Regions from separate parts of the Spinactinospora alkalitolerans genome, predicted to be linked through region 3. Evidence: predicted binding sites of a transcription regulator. Region 3 holds the regulator's gene; each other region holds the start of a gene.
The links. Region 3 encodes LexA, which represses DNA repair genes until DNA is damaged. Its sites were predicted from a motif close to TCGAACANNTGTTCGA; they were not measured.
Positions count from the first base shown of each region.

Region 1: a site for LexA is predicted at 3,374-3,389, ahead of HDA32_RS00855 (DUF6504 family protein). Genes of this name have one in related genera too.
Region 2: a site for LexA is predicted at 3,067-3,082, ahead of ruvC (crossover junction endodeoxyribonuclease RuvC). Genes of this name have one in related genera too.

Region 1 covers NZ_JACCCC010000001.1:160,384-165,498, forward strand. Annotated here, with positions in the region: gene HDA32_RS00830 (HAMP domain-containing sensor histidine kinase) at 1-87, opposite strand, end outside; gene HDA32_RS00835 (response regulator transcription factor) at 91-771, opposite strand; gene HDA32_RS00840 (hypothetical protein) at 1,051-1,731, shown strand; gene HDA32_RS00845 (VOC family protein) at 2,064-2,528, opposite strand; gene HDA32_RS00850 (helix-turn-helix domain-containing protein) at 2,570-3,082, opposite strand; gene HDA32_RS00855 (DUF6504 family protein) at 3,092-3,361, opposite strand; gene HDA32_RS00860 (TetR/AcrR family transcriptional regulator) at 3,650-4,270, shown strand; gene HDA32_RS00865 (M48 family metallopeptidase) at 4,304-5,115, opposite strand, start outside.
Region 2 covers NZ_JACCCC010000001.1:1,830,380-1,835,494, reverse strand. Annotated here, with positions in the region: gene yajC (preprotein translocase subunit YajC) at 1-26, opposite strand, end outside; gene ruvB (Holliday junction branch migration DNA helicase RuvB) at 462-1,529, opposite strand; gene ruvA (Holliday junction branch migration protein RuvA) at 1,834-2,448, opposite strand; gene ruvC (crossover junction endodeoxyribonuclease RuvC) at 2,493-3,041, opposite strand; gene HDA32_RS08175 (YebC/PmpR family DNA-binding transcriptional regulator) at 3,246-3,995, opposite strand; gene pdxT (pyridoxal 5'-phosphate synthase glutaminase subunit PdxT) at 3,992-4,600, opposite strand; gene pdxS (pyridoxal 5'-phosphate synthase lyase subunit PdxS) at 4,823-5,115, opposite strand, start outside.
Region 3 covers NZ_JACCCC010000001.1:1,694,164-1,699,278, forward strand. Annotated here, with positions in the region: gene HDA32_RS07555 (hypothetical protein) at 212-970, shown strand; gene HDA32_RS07560 (hypothetical protein) at 1,102-1,935, shown strand; gene HDA32_RS07565 (alpha/beta hydrolase family protein) at 2,062-3,144, opposite strand; gene lexA (transcriptional repressor LexA) at 3,276-3,986, opposite strand; gene HDA32_RS31715 (LysM peptidoglycan-binding domain-containing protein) at 4,489-4,893, shown strand.

The DNA of each region.
Region 1 (5,115 bases), 1.5 Mb from region 3:
CGCCACCACGGTGCCCAGCGGCACCCCGAGCGCCGCCACCAGGACGAACGCCAGGGGAAGCAGGATGATCAGCAGTCGGCGCAGCACGGGTCACGCCGATTCCGGCCCGGCCGACAGCCGGTACCCGACCCCTCGGGCGGTCCGTATGGGCGCCGCGGCCCCGAGCTTGCCGCGCAGCGCGGCGATGTGGGTGTCCAGCGTGCGCGAGGAGGACTCCCAGGTGGCGCCCCACACCTGGTCGAGGATCGCCTCGCGGCTGACCACGGCGGGCGCACGCGCCGCCAGCAGCGCGAGCAGGTCGAACTCCTTGCGGGTCAGCGACAGCGGCGCACCGTCGAGGACGGCCTCCCTGGCGTTGACGTCGACCGTCAGCGGGCCGACGCGCAACGGGGGGTCGTCCCGGCCCGCGTCGGCGCGGGCGGCCCTGGTGCGGCGCAGCACCGCGTCGATGCGGGCCAGCAGTTCGGCGATGCCGAAGGGCTTGACCACGTAGTCGTCGGCGCCGGAGCGCAGGCCCCTGACGCGTTCGCGCTCCTCCGCCCGCGCGGTGACGGCGATGACCGCGGTCTCGGGGCGCTCCCGCAGTCGGCGCAGGACGTCGATGCCGTCGGCGTCGGGCAGGCCGAGGTCGAGCAGCACGACGTCCACCGCCGGCGCCCGCAGCGCCGCTGCGGCGGTGGAAACGCGGTGAACGTCGTAGGAGGCGTTGCGCAGCGCTGTGACCAGGCCTCGCGCGACGCGGTCGTCGTCCTCGACCACGAGAATGCGCATCGCGAGCCATCGTAGAACGGGTGGCGGCCGCGCGCCGCCGTCGCCCCCGCCGCTCCGCTGCCGGGCCGGCGCCCGCCGCGTTCCCCGGCGCCGGGGATGGGGGCCACGTGCCGGTTAGATGCGTGTCGGACCCGGTACGTTCCGTTCGCTTTCCCACACGGCTCACGGCTTGCCCCGCGTCACGCACCGGGGCCAGGGTGGTCCCCATTCGTGCCGGGCGAGCACACGAGAACAGAAGATGTCCACGGCCGGGCCGTGGCCGATGAAACGGAATGGTTTATGAGTGTACGGGGGCCTTTGCTGACCGCTGCCGCGGTCGCGGCGTGCATGGGACTGACCGGCTGCGGAGCCCTTTCGGGCGCGGAGAGCGCGGAGGGCGACGCGTCGCCGGCGCAGAGCGCCGAATCGTCGCCGTCGGCGGAGGCGCAGGGCGGCGGCTGGGAGCAGGAGTTCCCTGAGCAGATCACGCCGATCATCGAGATCGACCAGCCGGGAGGCCAGGCGCAGGAGGAGGCGCTGGGCGCGTTCTTCGCCCTGTACGGGGACCTGTTCACGGCGCTCTACGAGCAGGACACGGAGCAGGCGTTCCTCACCGAGAGGCTCACCGCGGACTCGCCCTCGCACGACTCCCTGGGCACGGCCATCGACACCTTCGTCGAGAGCAACGCCGTGCCGGCCGGCGACATGCGGTTCTACAACGGACTGGTGGGCGCCTACTCCGAGGACACCGTGCAGGTCGACTTCTGCGTGGACCAGCGCACCTTCGCGCTGCAGGACGCCGGCAGCGGCGAGACCGCCGAGATCGCCGACGAGAGCGCCTGGCAGGCCGACATCTTCAAACCCGGCATCGCCTACGCGAGCACCATGTTCGAGAAGAACGAGGCCGGTGAGTGGAGGAGCGTCTCGTTCTCCATCGACCCCGTCGCCGAGGGCGACGCCGACGTGGGCGACTGCCTCTAGACCGTCGACGGGAACGGGAGGCTGTGGCCGCAGTCCTCCCGTTCGCCACCGCATGACCTGGAAAGGCCGCCGTCAGCGCGCCGGCGCCGGCGGTGCGAAAGGGCGCGCCGCACGATCCCGTGCCGGTCGCCCGCCACCGGTGGCCGGGGTCTTGAGCGGCGCTGTTCCCGCGACCTCTCGCTTCGCCGGACGCTGCGCGCCCGACAACAGCCTCACCAGACCCGCAAAGGCCGAACAGGGCCTGGAGACAGTCCCCACCTTCTCCCGACACGACCTGGACCGGACCCGGGGGCGGCGGGCGCCGTCCCCGGGGCGCGGCGGCCGGTGCGGGATCAGGCCGGGCCGCCCGGCTCGAAGGCCTTGGACATGGCCTCGTTGTCGAAGGCGTCGAAGTTCGTCTCGTTGAGGCTGTACCAGTTGCCGGAGTTGTCGCGGAACACCGCCTCCAGGCCGTAGGGCCGCTCCTGCGGCTCCTGGAGGAACTCGACGCCGCGCGCCGAGTACTCCGCGTACGTCTTGTGCAGGTCGTCGGTGTTCCACGCCCCTGCGGAGAGCGCGCCCTTGGCCAGGAGCGAGCGCAGGGCCGCCGCGGTCTCCTCGTCGTGCATCGGCGGTCCGGGGACGGTGAGGTTGAGCTGGAAGCGCGGGTCCCCGGGCGGCCCCACGGTCAGCCACCGGTAGCCGTTGTCCAGGGTCAGGTCGAAGCGCTCCTCGAAGCCGAGCTTGTCGATGAAGAAGCGCTTGGACTCCTCGTAGTCGAAGACGTAGATGCCGGCGACGCCGAGCCTGGTGATCATCGTGTTCCCCTCTCGCCGATGCGGTGCTGTCGACAATGACGCTAGAGGGGGGCGGGCTCCGGGGGCTTCTTCCGCGTTGCTGTCATCGCCTGCGGCAGGGGACCGGCGCAGCGCAGCAGGTAGCAGCCGGGGACCATGAGGGGTGCGGCGGTGGCGGCCCGCCGCTGGAACTCCGTGGGGGACAGTCCGGTGACGTCGCGGAAGCGGGAGCTGAACGATCCCAGGCTGGTGAACCCGACCGCGTGGCAGACCTCGGTCACGGTGGGGACCGGCGACCGCAGCAGCTCCTGGGCGCGCTCGATGCGGCGGCGCGACAGGTAGCGGCCGGGGGTCTCGCCGTAGGCGGTCCGGAAGGCCCGCACGAAGTGGTGGCGCGAGTACCCCGCCGCACGCGCGACCTCCGCGAGGTCCAGCGGCTCGCTGTAGTGGCGGTCGATGTGGTCGTGGGCCCGCCGCAGCGCGATCAGGGTCTCCACCCCGAGGGCGCCGGGCGGAGCCGACCGCTGCGCCGAGCGGCCCCGCCCTTCGGGGGACCGTCCCCCTGTCGGCTCCATAACGAAGGATCACCCCCAGAGGCGCCGCATCGTCCAGTTGTTGGTCGCGGTGTCGAGGGTGATGTCGGCGATGTTGGCCTCTCCGTCGTCGGACTCGGCGGCCACCCGCACGAGACGGACGTCGGCGCCCCCGGGCGCGGCGCCCCCGTGATCGCCGGCCCCGGTGTTCCAGGTGCCGATGATGCGGCGGACCCGGTACATGTGCCCGCGCCACGCGAAGAGGGCGGGATGCCCGCCGTTGGTCGATCTGACGTCGATCCGTTCGTTGTAGAGACTCACGCCGGCATCCTATCGAACAAGTGTTCGCTCGGACAGTGTGAACGGCGGCGGCGCCGACCGCTCCTCACCCTAGGTCCCGCGCCGCGATCCGGCGCGCCGCGCGGACGCCCGCCCCGAAATCGCCGCCGCGCGCCGCTGTGACGTGGCCGGATCCGCGGTCCGCGCGGTCGGCCCCGGCGTGTCGCCGGTGACCGACTGGGCGGTATGTCCCGTCGACTATCCTGGTGGGAAGCTAGGCGCGTCACCCCCGCAGGCGGCGCGCGGCCAGACTGCAGGGGAGCGCGACACATGGCGGATTCGGCGGAACCGAGCGTGCCGGCGGCGTCGGGCGGCGCCGCCTCTTCCGTGCCCGACCGGCTGCTGTCGGTGGCCACCCGGCTGTTCGCCGAGCGCGGCTTCGAGCGCACCTCCGTGCAGGAGCTGGTGGACGCCGCCGGCGTCACCAAGGGCGCGATGTACCACTACTTCACGTCAAAGGACGACCTGCTCTTCGCCATCTACGAGCGGGTCCTGGCCATGCAGATGCGGCGGCTCACCGAGTTCGCCGACGCCGAAGGGCCCCTGGGCGAGCGCCTGCGCGCCGCGGCCGCCGACGTCGTGCACACCACCGTGGACAACCTCGACGACACGCTGATCTTCTTCCGCTCCCTGCACATGCTCTCGCCGGACCGGCAGAACGAGGTGCGCAAGGAGCGCCGCAAATACCACGAGCGGTTCCGCTCGATGATCGAGGAGGGCCAGCGCGAGGGGCTCTTCCGCGACGACGTGCCGGCCGACATCGTCGTCACCCAGTACTTCGGCGCGGTGCACCACCTCGGCATGTGGTACAACGCCGACGGCGAGCTCACCGGCGCGGCCCTCGGCGCCCACTACGCCGACCTGCTGCTCACCAGCCTGCGCCCGAAGTAGCGGCCGCGGTCGGGCCGGCCCCGCCGCGGCCCTTCAGTGGAACACCCGGCCCGGTCGGCCCCGGTCCCGGATCGCCGCCATGCGCTTGATGTGCGTCGGGTGCCGGGCGAGCAGGTTGTGCAGGAACAGGAAGAACCCGCGCTCCGTGCGTGCCCGGTCGGCCATCTCGCCCAGGTTGACGTGCGGGTACAGGTACTTGCCCCCGGCGAGGACGCGGATGCCGTGCGCGCCTTCGGGGCAGTGGGCGTAGGCGTGGTTGTCCGCGGTGTACTCCATGGCGCGCGACAGCGACGACCCCAGAACGGGGACCACGGTGGCGACCGAGGTGGCGACCTGCCGCCAGTAGGCGGTGTGGCCCGCGGCGATGTGGCCGAGCTCGTGGGCGATGAGGAACCGCAGCGCCTCGGGGTCGCGCAGCCGGCCGCCGACCTCGAACAGGTCGCTGTGGACGACGACGTAGCGGCGGAACCCGTGCCCCGAGGCCGCCGTGCTGACCACCCCGTTGCCGAGCAGCACGTAGGCCTCGGGCGCCCTGTGCAGTCCCATCTGGACGGACAGCTCCCTGACCATGCGGTGCGCCTCGGGGAACTGGGTGGGCGAGACCTTGATCCCCTGGGCCCGGCGCGCCGCGTGCAGCAGGCCCCGCGCGAGCCAGTACGCGAGGGGGACGCCGAGCAGGACGAGCGCACCGATCGGGGGGACGCCCGGGCGCGTCCACAGCAGGAGGCCGAGCAGCGCGACCGCGCCCGCCGTGACCGCGATGGCTGCGGCCAGCAGCGGCGACTCCCACCGGTGCCGGACGCCGCGCGGGCGCTCGTCGTCGGGCGCGGCGTGCACGGAGGCCA
Region 2 (5,115 bases), 140 kb from region 3:
GCTGCGAAAGTGAAAAGGCCCTGCACGGGGGCGTCCTTCCTAACGTTCTGCGGTGGCCGCGCCGGGACGGGCGGCGCACGGACGGCACGCCCTGCTCCAACGAACGGACCGGTCACCGGGTTCCCGCGTGGAACCGGCCGCGTGGTCGGCCGCGGTGGTGCGGGACTGTTGCGGCAGGCGGCACGCGCAGTCTAGAGTTCCCGGTCGCGGGTGACAACGATCGCCCGACGCACCGGTTTCCCCACCCAGCTTACGCGCTGCACGCAACCTCTCTGACCAGTGCATATATCGACTGTTAACGGTTCGGTGTCCTTTTGGTCCCGCGTTCGGGCGGTCATCGGGCTCTGACCGCCGCGTTCCCGGGTCGGGACGGGATTTCCGGGGTTCGGACCCGCCGTGCCGCCGGCGCTGCGCGCACTGCGGCGGCCACCCCCTGGACGAACCCGATCGTCAGACGCCAGTCAGTCTCCGGTGGGCTCGCCGCCCTCGTCGAAGAGCGCGGTCGCGGCACCGAACGCGGCGTCGGGCGGCGGGGTGAGGCCCATGTGCGCCCACGCCTCCGGGGTGGCCACCCGTCCGCGCGGGGTCCGGGCGATGAAGCCGGAGCGCACCAGGAACGGCTCCGCGACGACTTCGACGGTCTCGGGCTCCTCCCCCACCGACACGGCGAGCGTGGACAGGCCGACCGGGCCGCCCCGGAACCGGCGCAGCAGCGCGTACAGCACCGCGCGGTCCAGGCGGTCCAGGCCCTTCTCGTCCACCTCGTAGAGGTCGAGCGCCGCGCGTGCGGTGTCGAGGGTGAGCCGGCCGTCGCCGCGCACCTCCGCGTAGTCGCGCACCCGGCGCAGCAGCCGGTTGGCGATGCGGGGGGTGCCGCGGGAGCGCCCGGCGATCTCCCCGGCGGCGTCGGCCCCCAGCTCCACGTCGAGCAGGCCGGCCGAGCGGTTGAGGATGCGCTCCAGCTCCTCGGGGAAGTAGAAGTCCATGTGCGCGACGAAGCCGAACCGGTCGCGCAGCGGGGCCGGCAGCAGGCCGGCCCTGGTGGTGGCGCCGACCAGCGTGAACGGCGCGATGTCGAGCGGGATCGCCGTCGCGCCGGGCCCCTTGCCGACGATGACGTCGACCCGGAAGTCCTCCATGGCGACGTAGAGCATCTCCTCGGCGGGCCGGGCCATGCGGTGGATCTCGTCGAGGAAGAGCACCTCGCCCTCGTGCAGCGTCGACAGCACCGCGGCCAGGTCGCCGGAGCGCTCGATCGCCGGACCCGAGGTGATCCGCAGCGGCGCCCCCAGCTCGGCGGCGATGATCATCGCCAGGGTCGTCTTGCCCAGGCCGGGCCCGCCCGACATCAGGATGTGGTCGGGGGCCCTGTTGCGGCGCTGGGCGCTGCGCAGCACGAGGGAGAGCTGCTCGCGCACGCGCTCCTGGCCGACGAAGTCCTCCAGCCGCTTGGGGCGCAGGGCGCCTTCGACCGCGCGGTCGTCGAGATCGGCGTCGGCGGAGACCAGGTCCCGCTCGTGCTCCGACATCGGCGGACACCTCCCTTTTGTCCATGTCTTAGATCGTTGGTGGGAAGTAAGGGGATTGTGTCCAGGCCCTGCTTGGCCTCTGCGGGCCTGGTGGGGCTGTCGTCAGCGCGCAGCGTCTGGCAACGCGAAAGGGCGCGGGATCACCGCTGTGCAGGTCCCCGGCCATCTGTGGCGGGCGACCGGCGCGGCCGCATACAGCGCGACCTCTCGTACCGCCACCGCTGGCGCGCTGACGGCAGCCTGCCCAGGTCATCAGTGGTGAATGAAGGATTTTTCGACCAGAGCTCCCAACCCCATCACCGGCCTAGGCCCGACTCAGTCTGCGCAGGGCGCTGCGCAGCAGTACCGCGACGTCGGTCTCCTCACCGGCGTCGGCCGCGACGGCGTCGGCGGCCGATTCGGCGTCCTTGGCCGGCCACCCCAGGTTGACCAGGCCCGAGACGACCTGCGGACGCCAGGGAAGCGCGGCCGGGGCCGGGGCCGCGCCCGCATCGGCCGCGTCCTCGTACCCTCCCAGCGGCGCGCCGAGCTTGTCCTTGAGCTCCAGCACGATGCGCTGGGCGCCCTTCTTGCCGATGCCCGGGACCTGGGTGAGCGCACCGGTGTCCTCGGTCATGACCGCGCGGCGCAGGGAGTCGGGGGTGTGCACGGCCAGCATCGCCTGCGCCAGGCGGGGGCCGACTCCGCTCGCGGCCTGCAGCCGCTCGAAGACGTCGCGCTCGTCGTCCTCGGCGAAGCCGTACAGGGTGAGGGACTCCTCCCTGACCACCAGCGACGTGGCGACGGTCGCGGTCTCCCCCACCCGCAGCCGCGCGAGGGTGGCCGGCGTGCACTGCACGGACACGCCGACGCCGCCCACCTCGATGACGGCGGAGCCGCTGCCCCGGCCGGCCACGCGGCCGTTCAGGAACGCGATCACTGTTACCTTCCTCGTGCACTCGGGCGGTGTGGGCGGGGCCGCGGCTACAATCCGCGCGTCCGGCGGGTCAACTCGACCTTGCGGGCGAAGTCCTGCTGGGCCCGCGCCACGCGGGCCTGGGCGCCGCCGCGCCAGATGTGGCAGATCGCCAGCGCGACCGCGTCGGCGGCGTCGGCCGGCTTCGGCGGGCCCTCCAGGTGCAGCAGCCGGGCGACCATGGTGCCGACCTGGACCTTGTCGGCGCGGCCGTTGCCGGTGATGGCGGCCTTGACCTCGCTGGGGGTGTGCAGCGCGACGGGCAGCCCGCGGCGCGCGGCACAGGTGATGGCGATGGCGCTGGCCTGGGCGGTCCCCATGACGGTGCTGACGTTGTGCTGGGCGAAGACCCGCTCCACGGCGACCGCGTCGGGGCGGTGCTCGTCGAGCCATTCCTCGACCCCCCGTTCGATGCCGAGCAGCCGTTCCGGCAGTTCGGCATCTGCCGACGTGCGGATGGCCCCGGCGGCGACCATGTCGAGCCGGCGCCCGACGGAGCCGTCGACCACGCCCACGCCGCACCGGGTCAGCCCCGGGTCGATCCCCAGAACGCGCACCCCGTCCCCCGTCCCGCTTCCCGCCTCGAACGCCCGTTCGCAGAGCCTACCGGGCACCGGTGCCACCGCGCGCCCGGACCGGCCGAGCGGGCGCCGCGCGGTAGGACATCGGTCCACCGGGCACGCCCTCCACGCGGGCGCGCCCCCGCCAGGGCCGTGGGGCTCCTGCCGGGGGCGCGCGGGTGCGTGGGCCGGGCGGGCCGGCTAGCCGATCCTCTCCATGATCTCATCGGGGATGTCGGCGTTGGTGAAGACGTTCTGCACGTCATCGGAGTCGTCGAGGGCGTCGACGATGCGCAGGACCTTCTTGGCGTCGTCCTCCTGCAGCGGGATCTCCATGCTCGGCAGGAAGTCGGAGTCGGCCGACTCGTAGTCGATGCCGGCCTCGACCAGCGCGGTGCGCACGGCGACGAGGTCGGTGGCCTCACTGACCACCTCGAACGACTCGCCCAGGTCGTTGACGTCCTCGGCGCCGGCGTCGGCGACCGCGAGCATCACGTCGTCCTCGGTGGTGCCCTCCTTGGGCACGATCACGACGCCCTTGCGGTTGAACAGGTAGGCGACCGAACCGGCGTCGGCCATGGAACCGCCGTTGCGGGTGATGGCGACGCGCACCTCCGAGGCCGCGCGGTTGCGGTTGTCGGTCAGGCACTCCACCAGCAGCGCCACGCCGCCCGGCGCGTAGCCCTCGTACATGATGGTCTGCCAGTCGGCGCCGCCGGCCTCCTCACCGCCGCCGCGCTTGCGCGCGCGCTCGATGTTGTCCAGCGGCACGGAGTTCTTCTTGGCCTTCTGGATGGCGTCGTAGAGGGTCGGGTTGCCGTCGGGGTCCCCACCACCCGTGCGCGCGGCCACCTCGACGTTCTTGATCAGCTTGGCGAAGAGCTTGCCGCGCTTGGCGTCGATGACGGCTTTCTTGTGCTTGGTGGTGGCCCACTTGGAGTGGCCGCTCATGCCTGTCCTTTCACCATGTCGACGAAGAGTCGGTGGATACGCGCGTCCCCGGTGAGTTCGGGATGGAACGAGGTGGCCAGCAGGCTCCCCTGTCGTACCGCGACGATCCTACCGGCCCGTTCGCCGTGCACGACCTGTCCGAGCGCGCGGACGTCGGCTCCGGTGGACTCAACCCAGGGGGCGCGGATGAAGACCGCCTCGACGGGTTCGTCCCCGATCCCCTCGATGCGGACCGGCGCCTCGAAGGACTCGGTCTGGCGGCCGAAGGCGTTGCGGCGCACCGTCATGTCGATGCCGCCGATGGTCTGCTGACCCTCGATGCCGTCGAGGACCCGGTCGGCCAGCATGATCATGCCGGCGCAGGTGCCGTAGACGGGCAGCCCTTCGTGGACGTGCTTGCGCAGCGGCTCCATCAGCTCGTAGCGCACCGCGAGCTTGGACATCGTGGTGGACTCGCCACCGGGGACGACCAGTCCCTGGACCGCGTCGAGCTCCTCGGGGCGCAGGACGGGGACGGCGCGCACACCGAGGCCGTCGAGGACGCGCAGGTGCTCGGCGACGTCACCCTGGAGGGCGAGTACGCCGATGGTGGGTGTGGCGGACAAGGGGGACCTCGCTTGCGGTAACGGGCTGGGCGCGGTCGGCGGTCGGCCGCGTGCGTGCGGGCCGCCGCGCGGCGGCCCGTCTCCATCAGAGTAGGCGCCTGCGCCGAACAACACCGCGGCGGCCGCGGATCATTCCGCCCGGGGCGGCGGCCGCGCGCCCGCCCCGAACGGCAGGGGCGCCCGGTGGTCGGCCACCGGGCGCCCCGACGGGCACGGTCGCGACTACCAGCCGCGGCCGGCGTAGCGCTGGGTCTCGTCGAGCTCGTCGAGGTTGATGCCGACCATGGCCTCGCCCAGGCCTCGGGAGACCTTGGCGACGACCTCGGGATCGTTGTAGTGCAGCGTGGCCTGCACGATGGCGTCGGCGCGCTTGGCGGGGTCGCCGGACTTGAAGATGCCCGACCCCACGAACACGCTCTCGGCGCCGAGCTGGCGCATCAGCGCCGCGTCGGCCGGGGTGGCCACGCCGCCGGCGGAGAACAGCGGTACCGGCAGCTTGCCGAGGCGGGCCACCT
Region 3 (5,115 bases):
CGTAACCATGTCGATTCCGGCGGGGTCGGATGCCGGAATCGGCCGCGTCCGTTCCATCGGAGCCGTCAGGACCCCGTGAGGACCGCGGATCCGGAACGCGCGGTGTCGATCAGGTAACCGCCGCCCGTTTTGTGCCGGGATGGGGGTGGCCGACCAGTAACGTGGATCTGCTGATCAGCCTGACCTTCGGTGCAGGAAAGGGGACTCGCCGATGGCCCAGCCACCCTACGGGGGGCCGCCGCCGGGACCGTCCGGCGGGCCGCCCGGCCCGCCGGGTCCGCCCGGTCCGCAGGGCCCGGCCCGGCCGACCGGCTTCGGGCCGTCCCCGGTCCCGGCCGACGCAGACCCCTACCTGGGAGAGGCACCCAAGAGCAGACGGGGGTGCGCGATCGCCGCACTCGTGAGCCTGGTCATCGCGGTCCTGCTGCTGGGCGGCGGGGGCGTCGGCACGTTCGTGTGGCTCAACGGCGACGGCGGCGACTTCGACGCGGCCCCCGACTGCTCCGCAGGGGAGGGGGAGGCGCTGGCGAGGCTCGTCACCGACTACGAGGCCGACCTCGACGAACGGATCGATACAAGGGAGCAGCAGTGGTGGGAGGGCAGGCAGTGCCACTGGACGACGACCGCCGCCACCTCTGGTCTGCCGGCCAGTGCGAGCCTGGTCTTCATCCGCAACGGCAACCGCCTGGGTGTCGGCGGCGAGGCCGAGGCCGAGGCCGACCTGGACAGGGAGGTCGGGAGCAGTCCCGCCACACCGCTGTCCGGCCTCGGGGACGAGGCCGTGGCCTGGTACGACGATCAGAACCTGCTCGGCTGTGTCGGGGTCCGGATGTCCAACCTGTTCATCTCGACCTGCTACGAGGCGGCCACGAACTACAGCGGCACGGAGCCGGTCACCGAGGAGGAGGCCAAGACGGGCGCGGAGGATTTCGCGCGCGAAGTGGTCGATACCATCGGCGCCGGCGCCTGACCACCGCCCCCGTGCGTGAACCGGTGGGTGCCCGGCACGGCACCGGCCACGCGGCCTCTCGTGGTCCGGCTCGGCGACACCGCCGCCCGCGGCCCGCAAACGTCATCCCATAGCAAAACGAGGAACAGCACATGGCTCAGCCACCTTATGGCGGCCCCCCGCAGGGGCCTTACGGTTCCCAGCCCCCCGGACCGGGAGGTCCTCAGGGGCCGCCACCGCCGCCCGGACCGGGCGGCCCCCAGGGGCCCTACGGCCCCAACCCCTACCTGTCGTCCCCCCAGCCGCGCAAGAGCAACGGCTGCGCCATCGCCGCCATCATCGGCGTCGTGATCGTGGTCGTCCTGGCCATCGCGATCGTCGGGGTCGTCTTCCTGGCCTCGGGCGACGACTCCGGGGGCACGGAGACGGGCGGGGGCGGCAGCGCCGGCGGCTCCGGCGACTCCGGGAACTCGCAGGACGCCGGCCCCTCCTACTACACGACGCTGCCCGACTGCTCGATCGGTGAGGGCGCGTCGCTGTCCACGCTGGTCCCCGACTACCAGCGGTCCACCGACGAGGCGATGGACACCGGCGGTCAGGACTGGTGGGACGGCCGGGAGTGCGCCTGGCAGACGGGTTCGGGCCACACCGGGATGCCGGCGTTCGGCTACCTGCAGATCATGCGCAATGACGACCGCTCGGGCGTCAGCGGGGCCGAGGAGACCGAGACCGACCTGGAGACGGCCAGCGAGGGCTACGCCACGACGCCGGTCGACGGCCTGGGCGACGAAGCTCAGGCCTGGTACGACACCGAGGGCAAGCTCGGCTGCGTGGGCGTGCGGATGTCCAACATGTACTTCACCTCGTGCTACGACCAGGCGACCGACTACGCCTTCGAGGAGTCCGTCCCCGAGCAGGAGGCGATCGACGGGGCCGAGGACCTGGCACGTGAGGCCGCCGACGCGATCGCGACCGGCGGTTACTAGGAGGACCGGGAAGGACTGACGGACCGCGGCCGCGGCGTCCTCGGACGCCGCGGCCGCCGCGCTTTCCCGGCCCGTGACGCCGGTGCCGCCGGGCGCGGGGAACCCCTCAGGCGGGCGGAGAAGCCCTCAGAGTGCTCGGTCCAGGAAGTCGGTGACCGCCGGTGCGGCGTCGGGCGAGAACGGCCGGTCCGCGTCCAGCACGGGTGCGCCGGGGGAGTCGTCGTGGATCCGGAAGACGTGGTCGGCGTCGGGAAGGTCCACCCGCGACCCGTCGTCCAGACCGGTCATGAGCCGGTCCACCTCCTCGTCGACGACCTGGGAGTCGGCCGTCCCCCACAGCACGAGCGTGCTGACCCGCGCCGGCAGCTCCTCGGCGAGGCGCACCGGGTCCATGGCATCGATCTCGCGCAGGAACGGTTCGGTGCTCGGACCGAAGAGCGGGGCCAGTTCGGGGGCGAGGTCCTCGGGCACCGGCTCGTCGGCACGGATCCGGCTGATGGCGTAGCGGGTGTCGGACAGCAGGGCCGTGGCGCGCTCGGCGTCGAGCGCCCCCGCGCTCTCGCCGGTGCGCACCTGCTCGGTGAGCTGCCGGTCGAGGATGTCCAGGTAGCGGTCGCCCACCGGTGCGGCCAGGATCAGCGCCTTGGGCGGGTGGTCCGCCACGACCCGCGGGGCGCGCAGCGCGAACAGGCTGCCCTCGCTGTGGCCGAGCACGAGCAGTCTGGAGGGGTCCACCTCGGGCTGGGCGAGCAGCTCCGCGTAGGCGGCGGCCATCTCGTCCTCGAACACCCCGTAGCCGACCGGGTCGTCCTCCTCGCGCGAGGCCGTTCCGGTCTCCCCGGAGCCGAGCTTGTCGTAGCGCAGCGAGGCGACTCCGGCATCGGCCAGGACCCGGGCGAAGTTGGCGTTGGTGTCGGCGTCCGGCCGCGCGTCGCTGTTGCCGTTCCGGTCGGTCGGTCCGCTCCCGGAGATGATCAGCGCGGCGGGGATCGAGCCCTCGGCGCCGTCGGGGACGGCGAAGGTGCCGTACAGGGTGTCGGGCCCGCTCTCGAAGCTCACCTCGCGCTCCGCCGCGGCGATATCGGAGGGCGCGGCTCCGGCCTCGTCGGGGTCGTCGGAGGGAGCGCAGGCGACGGAGAGCAGCAGGGCGCCGCCGGTCGCGAGGACGCCGAGCGCGCGCGTCGAAACGGGGTGGGGCGGAGAGGCCATGCCCCCTACCGTATGCCGCTTTCGTTCCACGGGGATCGGCGGCGCCGCGGTAACCATTGAGTCGCAGAACGGTGAAAGGGCCCGTGATCCGGGTGCGGATCACGGGCCCGTGCCAAATCGAGGCCGACTCGTTACACCTTGCGCATGACCGCGACCACCTTGCCCAGGATGGTGGCCTCGTCGCCGTTGATGGGCGCGTAGGCGCTGTTGCGGGGGAGCAGCCAGACGTGGTCGTCCTCGCGCTTGAACGCCTTGACCGTCGCCTCGTCGCCGAGCAGCGCGGCGACGATGTCGCCGTTGTTGGCGTCGGGCTGCTGCCGCACGACGACCAGGTCGCCGTCGGTGATGGCGGCGTCGATCATCGAGTCGCCGACGACGTTGAGCATGAAGAGCCGGCCCTCGCCGACGATCTGCCGGGGCAGCGTCAGCACATCCTCGACCGCCTCCTCGGCGAGGACCGGACCGCCCGCGGCGATCCGCCCGACGACCGGGACGTCGGCCGCGCGGGTGACGTCGGCGGCCCGGTGCTCGTCGCCGAGTCCGTCCCAGGAGCGCACCGGAGGCTGTCCGGGAATGCGAATTTCGACCGCCCGTGGGCGATTCTGGTCGCGGTGGAGGTAGCCCTTGCGTTGCAACACCTTCAGTTGGTGCGCGACACTGGAGGGGCTGGACAGTCCCACCGCATCGCCGATCTCTCGGATGGACGGTGGGTACCCGCGTTGCCGTACGTAACGGTGGATGACGTTCAGGACGCTCTGCTGGCGGGCCGTGAGTTTCGGGGCCGAGTCCGGCGGGGTCGCAGAGGCCTGGGCGTCTGTGGCCGTGGCGGCGGACCGGAGCACGCTGACGGATCTGTCGTCCGCGTGAGGTTCCCGTGTTCCGTGGTTCTCCTCCGGCACGTCCGGCCTCCTCGGCGGTCGGTGTTCTCGGTGTGGGCTGTCAGCGGTCGTCGTCCGTGGTCGTGTAACGACGGTGTATCGAAGCGGCGTCGCATGAGCGACGGCGCCGGTATACCGCAGTGAAACATGTCCAACATTAGTGCTTGGGCAAGGCAATATCAAACAAACGTTCGAGATGGTGCTGAAAAATCCGGCGGGATGCGGTAATAATCGAACGTTAGTTCTAATGGACTGGCGTTCGAAGGTGAGGACGATGCCTGAACCGGCTCTGCAGCTCCCCTCCGACTCCGAATCCGGCGGACCCGTCGCCGGACCCGCGCGGAAGCGGGCTCCGCGCGCTCGGCGGCGAAAGCCGCGGGGTGCGCTCACCCCGGCGGAGCGCCCCGCGTACCATCGCGACGTCTACGACTGGTCCCTGGAGATCCCCGAATGGCTAGGAGAACCCGTGAGCGCTGAGAGTGGTGGCGGCGTGGCCGTCATGGCCCCGGGAGCGCTCACGGAGCTTCCCGACCTCCATTCGTTCGAACCGATCCGGCACGGCGCCAGGCTGACCAGGCGCGGGCGGGTGGTGCTCATCTCCACCCTGGCCGCCGTCACCACCGCGGGCTTCGCCGTGCTGATCCTGGTCGCCGTGGCCCTGGGCGCCTCGCCCGCCGGAGCCTCCGCCGATTCGCTCATGCTGCCGCCCCCGGAGACGATCGTCGTCAGGGACGGCGACACGCTCTGGGGAATCGCCGAGCAGGTGCGGCCCGACGACGACCCCCGCCGGACCGTGCACGAGATCGTCGAGATCAACGACCTGACCAGCACCACGCTCGAACCCGGCCAGAAGCTCGAACTGCCCTCCTGACCGCCGTCGGCAGCACCGCCCGACGGGCGCCGGTGCCCGCCGGCCCTCCGGCCGGTGACGCCGGCGCAGTGGCGTCGGGCACGCCGATCGGCGCGGCTTCTCACACCGTCCGCGCGCGACACGCCCGGATCGGTTCCCGTTATCCCCGCGGTGACCTGAGAATTTGTCTCGGAACCCCTCCCACCGGTTTGCGCCCGCCCGGCAACGGTCATAAGTTGACCA